DNA from 3 places in the Pseudoalteromonas sp. NH0006-46 genome. Region 2 is predicted to be linked to each of the others. Evidence: predicted binding sites of a transcription regulator. Region 2 holds the regulator's gene; each other region holds the start of a gene.

Region 1 (5,063 bases), on a different contig from region 2:
TTGTAGGCTCTTTTAGCTTTCACTCTTTCACTTCTCATGCTCTTCTCCTTGTGCAAAAAATATTTAAGTAAAATATTCACAAAGAGGTTAAGAGGCGCTGCGCTTTTAGAGCTCAATACTGATAACTAAAAACTGAAAGCTTCTCTTGCTTTAAAAATAAAAAAGCCGCTGTATTTTTCAATACAGCGGCTTTTAAATTTTTATTCTAAAAGCAATTAAGCTTTAGGAGCACGACCCGCACGTTTACGCTCATTTTCAGTTAAATGACGTTTACGAATACGAATGTTCTCAGGTGTAACTTCTACTAACTCATCATCAGCAATAAACTCAAGCGCTTGCTCAAGTGAATAGTTAAGTGCTGGTGTCAATGTTTGTGCTTCATCTGTACCAGATGCACGAACGTTAGTAAGTTGCTTACCTTTAAGCGCGTTAACTGTAAGGTCGTTATCACGGCTATGAATACCGATAACCATACCTTCATAAACTTCAACACCGTGACCGATGAATAAACGGCCGCGCTCTTGTAAGTTAAATAATGCGTTAGTAAGTGCTTTACCTGTTGCGTTAGCAATCATTACGCCGTTCTTACGAACACCTAGCTCGCCACCTTTGTGCGGACCGTAGTGATCGAACGTATGGTAAAGTAAGCCAGAACCTGACGTTAATGTCATGAACTCAGTTTGGAAACCAATTAAGCCACGGCTTGGGATCATAAAGTCCATACGCATACGACCTTTACCATCTGGTGCCATGTCAGTTAACTCACCTTTACGAAGACCAATTTGCTCCATGATAGAACCTTGGTGCTCTTCTTCACAGTCAATCGTTAGTGTTTCATACGGTTCTTCTAACACACCATCAACAGTACGTAAGATTACTTCTGGACGAGAAACAGCTAGCTCGTAACCTTCACGACGCATGTTCTCAATTAAGATACCTAGGTGTAATTCACCACGACCCGATACGCGGAAGCTATCTGGGTTATCTGTATCTGCAACACGAAGTGCTACGTTGTGTACTAATTCTTTGTCTAAACGCTCACGAATATTACGTGATGTTACAAACTTACCTTCTTTACCACAGAACGGAGAGTTATTTACAGAGAACGTCATTGTTACTGTTGGCTCATCAACACTTAGTGGTGGTAATGCTTCAACGTTGTTAGGACAACAAAGCGTATCTGAAATCTTAAGCTCGCCTAAACCTGTTACAGTAACGATGTTACCAGCATAAGCTTTATCAGTATCGATACGCTCAAGGCCTAAGTAGCTTTGTACTGAACCAATTTTACCGTTACGAGTCGTGCCGTCAGCGCTGATAACCGTCACTTGTTGGTTAGTCGCAACAGAACCGCGCTTAATACGGCCAATACCAATTACACCTTTGTACGAGTTGTAATCAAGCTGAGAGATTTGCATTTGGAAGTCACCTTCAGGATCTGCATCCGGTGGTGATACTTCATCAACGATCATCTTGAACATAGGTTCCATGTTGTCTGATGGCTCGTCTAAATCTAATGTTGCCCAACCGTTGATAGCTGATGCGTAGATTACTTTAAAGTCTAACTGTTCGTCAGTTGCGCCAAGGTTATCGAATAAATCAAAGATTTGATCCATAACCCAATCAGGGCGTGCACCTGGCTTATCAATTTTATTGATAACGACGATTGGCTTTAAGCCTTGCGCGAATGCCTTTTGCGTTACGAAACGCGTTTGTGGCATTGGACCTTCTTGAGCATCAACAAGTAATAATACTGAGTCAGCCATCGAAAGTACGCGTTCAACTTCACCACCGAAATCGGCGTGTCCCGGGGTATCTACGATATTGATGTGGTAATCATTCCAAGAGATAGCTGTGTTTTTAGCTAAAATGGTAATACCACGCTCTTTCTCAATGTCGTTTGAGTCCATCACGCGCTCTTCGTTACCGCCGCGTGTTTCTAATGTACCTGATTGCTCAAGTAGTTTGTCAACCAGAGTTGTTTTACCGTGGTCAACGTGCGCGATAATCGCTATATTTCTTAACTGTTCGATGCTCATATATTTACTCAGAGAAATTAAATTCTCAATGATCCTGCAAGATCTACGCACTCATCTGCGTTTTCACGAGATGTCCAAGCATAGGATTTAAAAGGGCGCATATTATCCCTCATTAATGACATGGATGAAAGTTTATCCAATACAATTTTCAAAACTTTCTCAATACTTTTACTAAGTATCTGTTTTATATATGACAATTATATGAAATAAATTGTCATTATTTTTTCAAAAATGCAGTTTACACTATTTATACGATATTTTTGGCACTCTTTTACATTTAGGTTATGCTGATTTCGAGCGATTAAATTAACAACAAAATAGAGCGTGCACAGCTTGCACCAAAGTGGAACTTAACCGCACCATGTTGGTGCCATTTTATGCCCCACATTGTAGCAACTAAGTTTTTTTAACCTATAAACATAGAGTTATAAAAATGGCACAAAATCAGCTTAATAAATCCCAAAGCAATTATGCAGCAATAATAAAACCCAATAGTTGGAGGACACATGTCACAATCGGTTTTAGATTTTATTAAAGAAAATGACGTTAAGTTCATTGATTTACGCTTTACTGATACAAAAGGTAAAGAGCAACATGTATCTATTCCTCATCACCAAGTTGATGAAGATTTTTTCGAAGACGGTAAAATGTTTGACGGTTCTTCAATTGCTGGCTGGAAAGGCATTAACGAATCAGACATGGTATTAATGCCTGTTGCTGAATCAGTAAAACTTGACCCATTCACTGAAGAAACGACATTAATTGTACGTTGTGACGTTGTAGAGCCTTCTACACTTCAAGGTTACGAGCGTGACCCACGCTCTGTTGCAAAACGTGCTGAAGAGTACATGAAATCTACAGGTATCGCAGATACTGTGTTATTTGGGCCAGAGCCAGAGTTTTTCCTTTTCGACGATGTTAAATACAAATCAGATATGTCTGGTTCAATGTACAAAGTTGATGCTGTTGAAGCGGCATGGAACTCAGATAAAGATTACGAAGGCGGTAACACTGGTCACCGTCCAGGTGTTAAAGGCGGTTACTTCCCTTGTTCACCTGTTGATTCTTCACAAGATTGGCGTTCAGCCACGTGTTTAGTGCTTGAAGAACTAGGTCAAGTGGTAGAGGCACATCACCACGAAGTAGCAACAGCTGGCCAAAACGAAATTGCAACGCGTTTTAACAGCATGGTTTTAAAAGCGGATGAAATCCAAGAGATGAAATATGTTATTCATAACATGGCTCATTTATACGGAAAAACAGCTACATTTATGCCTAAGCCAATTGTTGGTGATAACGGTTCTGGTATGCACTGTCACCAGTCTTTAGCTAAAGACGGTGTAAACTTGTTTGCAGGCGATAAGTACGGCGGCCTATCTGAAGAGGCGCTTTACTACATTGGCGGCATTATCAAGCATGCTAAAGCTATTAACGCATTTGCTAACGCATCAACTAACTCGTACAAACGTTTAGTACCGGGCTTTGAAGCGCCAGTAATGCTTGCATACTCTGCACGTAACCGTTCTGCTTCAATTCGTATCCCAGTGGTACCATCTGCGAAAGGTCGTCGTATTGAAGTACGTTTCCCAGATCCAACAGCTAACCCATACCTTGCTTTCTCAGCAATGCTTATGGCTGGCCTTGATGGTATCAAAAACAAGATCCACCCTGGCGATGCAATGGATAAAGATTTATATGACTTACCAGCAGAAGAAGCAGCAGAAATTCCACAAGTTGCATCTTCACTTGGTGAAGCACTCGATGCACTAAGTGCTGACCGTGAGTTCTTAACTCAAGGCGGTGTATTCACTGATGACCTAATTGATGCTTACATTGCACTTAAGGGTCAAGAAGTTGAAAAGCTTAACATGACAACTCACCCAGTTGAGTTTGAAATGTACTACAGCTGTTAATTTAACACTGTAAAAGAATGTGTGTTCTCAAGCCCGCTAAGCGGGCTTTTTTAATGGTAAATTAAATCAAACTCCACTAAAGTTAAGCCATCATAAAAATTGCAGGGTAGCAGTGTGAATAGTAAGATTTTATTGCTAATGATTACTTTAGGATTAAGTAATTATGGTTATGCGGGTGAAAAAAGAATTTACGCTTGGAAGGATCAAAATGGCGTTTTAGTGTTTTCAGATACACCGCGTAAAGGTGCTACAGAGGTCAAACTCTCTAGCCAAAGTTTAACTATACCCGCTAAAGATATAGCGACTCTCAGCAGCCAATCCCATACTAAAAAAACAGGGTTTGGTATTGCCATTACGTCACCTGAGCACAATCAAACCATTCATGAAAATACCGGAACAATATACGTCACCAGCCGGGTAATCCCGAGCTTTAAAACAGGGTATACCATTCAATTGCTTGTTAATGGAGAAGCAAACGGCCCTGCAATAAACAACTCCGTATTTGCAATTGCTGATGTTGAAGCCGGTGAACACATGCTTCAACTGAGGCTGTTTAACGAGAAAAACCAAATTATCGCTGTGAGCGAGCCTCGTATATTTAATATGCGCAGAAAAGGCAAAACCCATGGCAATTAAAGCAAAACTTAATACTTAGGCGCAGCAGCTCATTTTAGATAAAACCTGGCCTGCAAACACCTGCGCACTAAAATGGTGCATACATGATTAATAACGAAAATTTTAGCCCTGAATTACTTGATGCCATATGGCAAAATCAAACAACGTCGGTCATGCTTCTCGATAAAAACTTTACGGTTGTTTATGCAAATACCAGTACCAGTGAGTTACTTGGGCTGGCTACTAAACGCTTATTGAAACAGCCCTTTGATACCCTTTTTAATTACCATTCAATTGACTTAAAACGAATAGCGCAGTTTTCATTAATTGATGGTGTTGATTGCCAACAACACAGAGCTGACGTGGTGTTTAGCGATTCTCGCCATGCCAAAGTAAGCGTTAATTCAAGACGAATTAACTTTAAAGGGATTGCTTATATTTTATTAGAGTGTCGCCAAACAGACGACGAAATAAAACACGATCAGGCCTCAAATCA
Region 2 (5,063 bases):
GCGCTAATTAACAGCGGCTTTGACGTTGCGGTTATTACCGGACGACATTCAAAAATAGTACAACAGCGTATGACAAGCCTAACAGTACAACACATTTACCAAGGTCAAGAAAACAAACTCCTCGCTTATGAGGAGCTAAAAACAAAGCTTAACTTATGTGATGAGCAAATTGCCTACATTGGCGATGACGGCCCCGACATGCCGGTAATGGAGTTAGTAGGGTTTGCTGTTGCAGTAAATGACGCACATCCGCTAATAAAACGTTTAGCGCATTACACCACACAAATGCTTGGTGGATTTGGTGCAGTGAGAGAGCTTACCGACCTGCTAATGCTTGAAAACAACAAACCCTTGACCACCAAAGGTACGAGTTCATGAATGCAGCGCGCATCATATTAAGCGTTTTATTCATCAGCTGTATGGTTTGGCTTTGGTACCCTTATTTCACACAAGTAAGTTTACCGCAGCAAACCGAAGCAGACATTATTGCAAAGCCCGATTACACTGCCATAGAGCTAAAACAAACAGCGTATGACGAGAATGGGAAGATTAGCCACAAAGTAACGGCAGCGCGAATGGAGTTATATCAAGAATTAGGATTTACCTTTTTTGATAAACCCATTTTTACGCTTTATAACGACAAACAAACGTGGCGAATTAACGCTAACGAAGCAACACTATACGAAGGCAGACAATTAATACTAGAAGGTAACGTTGTTGCTAGTAACTTAACTGATAACGCAATGATAGATAAAATAAATGCTGATAATATTCAGGTAGATATAAAATTACTAACGATGCAATCAGAACAACCTGTCATTGTTACAGGACCCAATTTAAAGATCACCGGTAAAGGCCTCGAAGCCGATTTAAAAACCGAAGTGATAAAACTAATTAACCATACGCGAACTATTTATTATGACCAATAAACTATTAACACTCTTTATTATTCCAACATTTATACTTGCACTCGGTGCAAATGCTGCTGAACCAACGGCGCCACTTGCTGCAAATCAAATTTCTATTAGTGCTGATAAGCAAGAAGGTCAACTGAAAGAAAATGTAGGTATATTCGAAAAAAACGTTGAAATTATTCATGGCGACAGAAAAATTACCGCTGACCGCCTAGAAGTGCATAAACGCGATGAATTGGGTGATAACAAGCAACTGTTAATTGCTACAGGTACACCCGCTTATTTTGAAGAAAAACAAGCCGACGGCACAATAATGAGCGCCAGCGCTAATGAAGTTAGATACGATGTTTCTAAACGTTTTTTAACATTAATTGGAAATGCACAGGTCTCTCAAGCTGGGCAAAAAATGAATGCAAAAAGCATTACCTACGATATTGAGCAACAACTCATTAGCGCCGAAAAAGATGAAAGCTCAACGGATCGCGTGCACACCATTTTAGTACCTGTGGAGCCAAAAAAAAGCGATAAAGGTAAGCCATGAGTACATTAAAAGCAGAGCTATTAGCCAAAAGCTACAAAGGCCGAGAAGTAGTTAAAAATGTAGGCTTAGAAGTTAAAGCCGGCAGCATTGTGGGCTTACTTGGTCCTAACGGTGCCGGTAAAACCACCACGTTTTATATGATTGTAGGCTTAGTCCCTAGCGATAAAGGTAAAATATCTATCGACGAGAACGATATTACTCTTTTACCTATGCACAGTCGTGCTAGATTAGGCATTGGCTACTTGCCGCAAGAGTCGTCTATATTCAGAAAGTTAACCGTGTATCAAAACTTAATGGCTATTTTAGAAACTCGAAAGGAGCTCACTAAGCAAGCCAGAGAAGATACACTTAATAATCTATTGGATGAATTTAGTATTCAACACATTCGCGATAGCAAAGGTATGGCACTATCGGGCGGAGAGCGTCGCCGAGTAGAGATTGCACGTGCTTTAGCTGCAGATCCAAAGTTTATTTTATTAGACGAACCGTTTGCCGGCGTTGACCCTATTTCAGTGTTGGATATTAAAAAAATTATTGAACACCTTAAAAACCGTGGTATTGGTGTATTAATAACAGACCATAATGTAAGAGAAACCCTTGATGTTTGCGAAAAAGCCTACATAGTTTCTCATGGGGAACTGATTGCTTCTGGTACCCCTGAACACGTATTAAACGATAAAACTGTACGCGATGTATATTTAGGCGAGCAATTTAGGCTGTAACATTTACGCCTTATTTGTATGCATCTGCTAGTATTAATTATAACAACTTAAAAGGATTGTTAGAGATACATGAGGCAATCACTACAGCTGCGCATGGGCCAGCAACTTACAATGACACCTCAGTTGCAACAAGCTATTCGCTTGCTGCAATTAAGCACATTGGATCTTCAGCAAGAAATACAAGAAGCGCTCGACAGCAACCCATTACTTGAGGTTGAGGAGCAAGACTATGCCGATGACCTTGCAGGCAAAAATGAGCAAAAAGCAGATAATGATGAAGTGACAGTAAGTGCATCTGCAGATGAAGCCCCCAGTGAGTATGAACAAGACAGTGGTGAAGCCCTAGCAAAAGATACCGTCAGTGACGACATGGCAATGGACGTTAGCTGGGATGAGTACATGAGTGCCGCCCCAGCATCGTCTTCAGGCCCCATGCCTGAAGATGAGTCTATTTATCAAGGTGCATCGACTGAAACCCTTCACGAATACTTAATGTGGCAATTACAACTAACGCCATTTAGCCCTACGGATGAAGCGATTGCTATTGCAATAGTTGAAGCCGTGGACGACTCAGGCATATTAACCCTCAGCTGTGAAGAAATTTTAGAGAGCTTTAATCAAGATAACGACGATGACGTTGAGGTTGAACTTGATGAAATTGAAGCCGTTTTAAAGCGTATTCAATTATTTGACCCTGTTGGTATTGCAGCACGAAGCTTACAAGAATGTTTGTGTATTCAGTTAAATCAATTTGATAAAGGCACCCCTTTTATTGACGAAACAAAAATGATTTTAACCGAGCACATAGATTTGTTAGCTGCTCGCGACTACCGTACATTAATGAAAAAAACGAAGCTCAAAGAAGATGAGCTTAAAGAAGTAATGACACTTATTCATACGCTTAACCCAAAGCCTGCAGACACAATAGTGCGAGAAGAGTCTGAATATGTAATACCAGATGTGTCAGTTAAGAAAATTAAAGGCCGCTGGGTTGTTGAACTAAACCCAGACAGCATGCCAAAAATTCGTGTGAACAGCCAATATGCTGCAATGTCGCGTACAGTTAAGTCGAGCGGTGATAGCCAGTTTATTCGCTCACATTTACAAGAAGCTAAATGGTTTATTAAAAGTTTAGAAAGCAGAAACGACACACTTTTAAAAGTAACTAACTGTATCGTAAAACAACAACAAGGCTTTTTTGAACACGGTCCAGAAGCCATGAAACCTATGGTTTTAAATGATGTAGCCGAAATGGTAGAAATGCACGAATCGACAATTTCGCGCGTAACGACTCAAAAGTACATGCACACACCGCGTGGAATATTTGAGCTTAAATACTTTTTCTCAAGCCATGTAAGCACGGAAAATGGTGGAGAATGTTCATCCACAGCGATACGAGCACTTATCAAAAAATTAATCGCAGCAGAAAACTCAGCAAAACCATTGAGTGATAGCAAAATTGCGGATATATTGGCTGAGCAAGGAATTAAAGTAGCAAGACGGACAATCGCAAAATACCGCGAATCTCTTGCTATTCCACCGTCAAATCAGCGAAAGAGCCTGATCTAAGACGCTAAACAAAGAGGGTAATGCTTATGCAACTAAATTTAACTGGTCGTCATGTAGAACTAACTGATTCATTAAGAGACTATATAAATACCAAATTTGCGAAGCTAGAAAGGCACTCTGATCATATTAATAATGTTCATGTCATTCTTGATATAGAAAAATTAAATCAAAAAGCAGAAGCAACTATTCATGTAAGTGGCGCTGAATTATTCGCATCCACTGAACATCAAGATATGTATGCAGCGATTGATTCATTGATTGATAAGCTTGACCGTCAAGTAATTAAACACAAAGAGAAGCTTGCTCGACACTAATATGATGAAACTAAGTTCACTTATATGCCAGGACTGCAGCAAAGCTGCGGTCCTTTTTAATAGTAAAAAAAGAATTTTAGAATTTATTAGCGAGCTTGCTCACGATAAATTACCGTATTTGTCTCAACAAGATATTTTGGGCGCTTTATTAACTCGCGAAAAGCTAGGTAGCACAGGAATAGGAAGAGGCATAGCTATTCCACATGGTCGAATGAGCGGCGCACAAGAACCTTTAGCATTAGTATTAGTAAGTGAAACACCGATTAACTTTGATGCTATAGATAATCGACCAGTTGATATTTTTGTTGCACTCATCGTACCTGATGGTGATAACCAGCAACACTTAAAGACGCTAGCGACGATAGCTGATAAACTAAAAAACAAAGAATTTTGCAAACAGCTACGCTGTGCTAAATCGGACGCCGAGCTGTATCAAATTATTGTTGACCAATCGTAATAAATTTAAAGGGTGATTAATGGAGTTGATTATCATAAGTGGCCGTTCTGGTTCTGGTAAGTCGGTTGCTTTACGCGTTGTTGAAGATCTAGGTTATTATTGCGTAGATAACATCCCTGTAAATTTATTACCTTCTTTGGTAAGAAGCGTTTCTGATAACTACGATAAAATCGCCGTTAGCATCGATGTGCGAAACTTGCCAAAAGAACAAGATGAATTTAATCACATTATTGAATATTTACCGGGTTTTACAAAACCAACACTATTTTATTTAGACAGTGAAGATCAAACATTAATAAAACGTTTTTCAGAAACAAGACGTTTGCACCCTCTATCAATCGATTCGCTTCCGCTTGATTTAGCCATAAAAAAAGAAAAAGAACTACTTGACGTGCTAACTACTCGTGCCGATTACATGATAGATACCAGCGACTTGAGTGTTCATCAACTCGCTGAATCGATTCGTGAAAAAATATTAGGTAAAAAAGACAAGCAGCTGATTGTCACATTTGAATCATTTGGTTTTAAACATGGTATACCTAAAGA
Region 3 (5,063 bases), on a different contig from region 2:
GAAAAGTATGATGACGAAGTACGCGTAGTAACCATTGGTGATTACTCAATTGAGCTTTGTGGTGGTACACACGTTGAGCGTGCGGGTGATATTGGCTTATTCAAAATTGTATCTGAAAGCGGTATTGCTGCCGGTGTTCGCCGTATAGAAGCAGTAACTGGCGCAGATGCAGTTGCTTATGTAAGTGAGCAAGAGCAACAGCTTAGCGATGTAGCAGCGCTTGTGAAAGGCGATAGCGCATCAGTACTTGAAAAAGTAACAGCATTACTTGAGAAGTCTAAAGGCCTTGAAAAGCAAATTGCTCAGCTTAACGACAAGTTAGCGAGCGCTGCAGGTGCGTCTTTACTTGATTCGATTGTAGAAATTAATGGCGTTAAGCTATTGGTTGCAAACGTTGAAGGTACTGAGTCTATAGCGCTTCGTGGTATGGTTGATGACCTTAAAAACAAGATTGGCTCAGGTGTTATTGCCCTCGGTGTTGCCAGCGGCGAAAAAGTAAGCCTAATTGCCGGTGTGACTAAAGACTTAACTGGTAAAGTAAAAGCCGGTGAGTTAGTTAACCACATGGCCGGCCAAGTAGGCGGTAAAGGTGGCGGCCGTCCTGATATGGCACAAGCCGGTGGTTCTGAGCCACAAAACCTTGCTGCTGCACTCGATAGCGTTACTGCTTGGTTAACTGAGCGTACTTAAGCCTAAGTGGCGTTAATTGTACAAAAGTATGGCGGCACGTCGGTTGGCTCAATAGAGCGAATAGAAGCGGTCGCCGACCTTGTTGTTAAAACTAGGCAACAAGGTCATCAAGTGGTTGTGGTGCTCTCGGCTATGTCGGGAGAAACCAACCGCTTAATTAATCTTGCCAAACAAATAGATTCCCGTCCAAGCAACCGAGAACTCGACGTGCTAATTAGTACCGGCGAGCAAGTATCGGTTTCTTTATTGGCTATGGCTATAATCAAACGCGGCCACTCAGCCGTAAGCCTGCTTGCCGATCAAGTTAATATTCAAACCGATAATATGTTTGGTAGAGCCCGCATTACAGACATTGCAGCTACGCGTTTAAAGCATGAACTTGAGCATAACCGTATTGCTATTATTGCCGGGTTTCAGGGGCGTGATGTTGAAGGCAATATAACAACCCTTGGCAGAGGCGGCACTGATACGTCGGCGGTAGAAATAGCCGCGGCTATAAAAGCCGACGAATGTCAGATCTATACCGATGTTGATGGCGTATATACTACAGATCCTCGGGTTGAACCTAACGCACGAAGAATGAGTAAAGTGACCTTTGCTGAAATGCTAGAGTTGGCAAGCTTAGGTGCTAAAGTATTGCATATTCGTTCTGTTGAGGCGGCGGGTAAACACAATGTTCCACTAAGGGTGCTTTCGAGCTTTAATCCCGATGAAGGGACATTGATTACGTTTGAGGAAAACGACATGCCAAGTAAAGTTGTTTCGGGTATTGCATTTAACGCAGATGAGTGCTTAATTAAGTTACAGGGTGTACATAGTGGCACTCAAAATCTTGTAAAAATATTGAAACTTTTTGCTGATAACGGCATCGAAATAGATATGATTAATCAAGTTAATCATATCTTTGAAAAAATAGACTATGCTTTTACTGTGCACTCGAATGACTACCTGCAAGCACTTGAATTACTAACCGAGAAAAAGGTGTCCTTAGGTGCTGAAAATATAAGCGGGATAACAACCATAGCAAAAGTATCTGCTGTTGGTATGGGCATGAAATCGCACTGGGGTGTTGCTAGTTTATTTTTTGATGCATTGGCGCAGGAAAATATTAACGTGGTTTTAGTGTCTACTTCAGAGATTAAAATCTCTGTTTTAATAGATGAAAAGTACCTTGAGTTGGCAGTTCGTGCATTACACAAAGCATTTTTAACGTAAAGTAGATAGATAGTGAGTTTTTACTTACTTTTTAGTCTATTTTTCATTAATATGGATAAGCGGAATCTTATAATTTTAATTGGAACATGGGAGCAAGAGAATGCTAATACTAACTCGTAGAGTAGGTGAAACCCTTATGATCGGTGACGAAGTAACAGTGACCGTTTTAGGTGTTAAAGGAAATCAAGTTCGAATTGGTGTAAACGCACCAAAAGACGTATCAGTGCATCGTGAAGAAATTTACATGCGTATACAAGCTGAAAAGTCTAACCCTAATCCGGGCAATGCTTAATCAACACGTATACCTAGCTAAATAAATTATTTAGTTAAGTCAAAAAGCCACTCATTGAGTGGCTTTTTTGTTTATAAAATCGAGCATTTCATCTGTGAGTATTTGCTTTGAAATATATTGCAGGCTGTTTTTATTTTTAATTAACACGCCCCGTGGCGTTTCAATTACCTCAGCGATGTCTTGCCAAGCTAGTTGGTAGCTTTTGTAATGGTTTGCCGATTTAATGCCTTCATCATCAAAAGTGAGTGTAACCTCAGAACCTGATGCTCGGCTAAACATTTGTCTGGTCACCCACCATGGCCTGCGGTAATAAAAAGCAACGCATTCAAGCACAGCAACCATGATCAAAAATGTTCCTAAATAATGATCAGCTAAACCGTAAATGCTAAATAAACCAAGCGAGACTAACAGTACCAGTAAAAAGTACTTAGGTTGTGCGCGTTTGCTGTAAGGAAGTGACTCGTCAAAGCATTCGTAAAAGTAGGGTTTATCAAGTGTGTAGGTGGTTGAAAATGACATAGTGCCTTGCTTTAAAAATCGTTTTATATATTTTAGCAAGTTCGCTTATAAATGAGCAGCTTTATAATGCGTGCATTTATTTTAGGCACAAAAAAACGGCTTAAGAGCCGTTTTTTTAATAATATACTAACGATTAACAGTTAGTTTCTTCAGCGTTTACGCCTTCTTTCACTTCTTCGCACGTATCTTCAACAGAATTTTGTACATCTGTTACTACTTCATCGATACGTTCACCGGCTTCTTCTGCGTTGTTATCTTGACAACCCATGATGAAAAAACTTGCGAAAAGACCAATTAGTGCTGCTTTTAAAGTTGTAGAGTTCATAATGTAATTCCTTGTAAATAAATAAAATTGTAGTGTTAGTTGAGTATATGCCTACCTGGGCGATTTACCACGTAGCGCACCCGAAACTAACGAAATAACTAAAAGTACTATAAAAATAAAGAATATAATTTTTGCTATACCAGCTGCGGCACCTGCTATGCCACCAAAACCCAACACTGCAGCGATTAAAGCAATAACTAAAAATGTGATTGTCCAGCGTAACATTGTTTTCTCCTTGGTTATCAAATTTGTACACAATAGTTAATGCCAGTACTGTGCCATAATGTATTTTTGTTTTATATCAGTATCTTGCGTGTTTTTGTTTGTTTTTTGACTTTGTTAAATAGGTAACTTTTACGTTGGGTTGTGTAACTTATTCACACACAAGTATAGGTTGCAATTTAAAGATGCTTAAAAAAGCCTCTCTTGGTAAGACCAATTAACAAGTTTGTTTTTTTCTACACATTATGAGTGATTTTAGGTTCAGTAAAGTACGGGGAATTCGGCTTTGTTAAAAATTCAGCTATAGCTTATAAATATAGTGAGTATTTTTTGTGTGTATTATGGGGTGTTGATGGGTAAGGGTTTTTACTCTGGTTAATAAATTTGGTTATATGTTATTTTTATTTTAATTGGTTTTACCAATTTACAATGGCTAGACAAAGATATTTGTTTTGTTATTATCTAGTGAATAAATATTTAACTAAATCGACTTTTTATTTTCGATATGGGTTTCAAGGGGAGAAAAATGGATATAGGTGCTGTACTTACAACCGCTGGTAGCTTAATGCTGACAGGTATGGTTGGAGTGTTTGTCTTTCTTTCGATATTAATTGGCGCAGTTACAATAATGTCTAACTTAGTGGCGCGTTTTAGCTCTGCTGAAGTTGCGACTCCAGTTAAGTCACCATCGTTTAAATCTCAAGGTGTGCCAAATGAGCACATCGCTGCTATTAGTGCTGCCATTGCTCAGTACAAATCAAATAACAAATAAGGGGCACACATGGCTAAATTAAAATTAACAGAATTGGTTCTTCGTGATGCGCATCAGTCATTACTTGCCACGCGTATGCGCTTAGGTGACATGCTACCGATTGCAAGTAAATTAGATGATGCAGGTTACTGGTCAATTGAATCGTGGGGCGGTGCGACCTTTGATTCTTGTATTCGTTATTTAGGTGAAGATCCGTGGGAACGTATTCGTGCGCTTAAAAAAGCGATGCCAAATACTAAGCAGCAAATGCTATTACGCGGTCAAAACTTATTAGGTTACCGCCATTATGCTGACGATGTTGTTGAAAAGTTTGTTGAGCGCGCACACAAAAACGGTGTTGATGTGTTTCGTATTTTTGATGCAATGAATGATGTACGTAACCTAGAAACAGCCATTAAAGCGGCTGTTAAGGTGGGTGCTCATGCTCAAGGTACTATTTCGTATACGGTAAGTCCTGTTCATACACTTGATATGTGGTTAACGCTAGCCAAGCAATTAGAAGAGCTGGGTTGTCATTCAATTTGTATTAAAGATATGGCGGGTTTGTTAAAGCCATATGACGCAGAAGAGCTTATAAAAGCGCTGAAAGAAACAGTGTCGATTCCAATTGCTATGCAATGCCATGCTACAACAGGTTTAAGTACTGCTACGTACCAAAAAGCGATTGATGCAGGTATTGATATGCTTGATACCGCTATCTCGTCTATGAGTATGACTTACGGTCACTCAGCAACAGAAACCATTGTAGCAATTGTTGAAGGTACAGCGCGAGATACTGAGCTTGACTTAAACCAACTTGAAGAAATTGCAGCTTACTTTAGAGATGTTCGTAAAAAATATGCAGCGTTTGAAGGGAGTTTAAAAGGCGTAGATGGACGTATTTTACTCGCTCAAGTACCAGGTGGCATGTTAACTAACATGGAAAACCAACTTAAAGAGCAAGGTGCCGCTGATAAGCTTAACGAAGTACTACTTGAAATACCGCGTGTACGCGAAGACTTAGGCTTTATTCCTCTTGTTACACCAAC

The links. The regulator sigma-54, encoded in region 2, starts transcription at its own class of promoters, with help from an activator protein. The targets are predictions, from matches to a motif close to GTTGGCACGNNNNTNGNNT.
Region 1: glnA (glutamate--ammonia ligase) is a predicted target of sigma-54. The motif match lies at 2,472-2,490, and genes of this name have one in related genera.
Region 3: AC27I2_RS07205 (DUF1328 family protein) is a predicted target of sigma-54. The motif match lies at 3,306-3,324, and genes of this name have one in related genera.

The regions. Positions count from the first base shown of each region.
Region 1 is NZ_BAAJML010000002.1:62,111-67,173, reverse strand. It holds gene typA (translational GTPase TypA) at 216-2,039, opposite strand; gene glnA (glutamate--ammonia ligase) at 2,546-3,952, shown strand; gene AC27I2_RS05125 (DUF4124 domain-containing protein) at 4,067-4,588, shown strand; gene glnL (nitrogen regulation protein NR(II)) at 4,672-5,063, shown strand, end outside.
Region 2 is NZ_BAAJML010000001.1:248,816-253,878, reverse strand. It holds gene kdsC (3-deoxy-manno-octulosonate-8-phosphatase KdsC) at 1-378, shown strand, start outside; gene lptC (LPS export ABC transporter periplasmic protein LptC) at 375-929, shown strand; gene lptA (lipopolysaccharide transport periplasmic protein LptA) at 919-1,455, shown strand; gene lptB (LPS export ABC transporter ATP-binding protein) at 1,452-2,177, shown strand; gene AC27I2_RS01110 (RNA polymerase factor sigma-54) at 2,247-3,746, shown strand; gene hpf (ribosome hibernation promoting factor) at 3,773-4,060, shown strand; gene ptsN (PTS IIA-like nitrogen regulatory protein PtsN) at 4,065-4,517, shown strand; gene rapZ (RNase adapter RapZ) at 4,537-5,063, shown strand, end outside.
Region 3 is NZ_BAAJML010000002.1:515,442-520,504, forward strand. It holds gene alaS (alanine--tRNA ligase) at 1-690, shown strand, start outside; gene AC27I2_RS07185 (aspartate kinase) at 697-1,905, shown strand; gene csrA (carbon storage regulator CsrA) at 2,006-2,197, shown strand; gene AC27I2_RS07195 (YcxB family protein) at 2,249-2,716, opposite strand; gene AC27I2_RS07200 (hypothetical protein) at 2,850-3,041, opposite strand; gene AC27I2_RS07205 (DUF1328 family protein) at 3,093-3,266, opposite strand; gene AC27I2_RS07210 (OadG family protein) at 3,790-4,035, shown strand; gene oadA (sodium-extruding oxaloacetate decarboxylase subunit alpha) at 4,045-5,063, shown strand, end outside.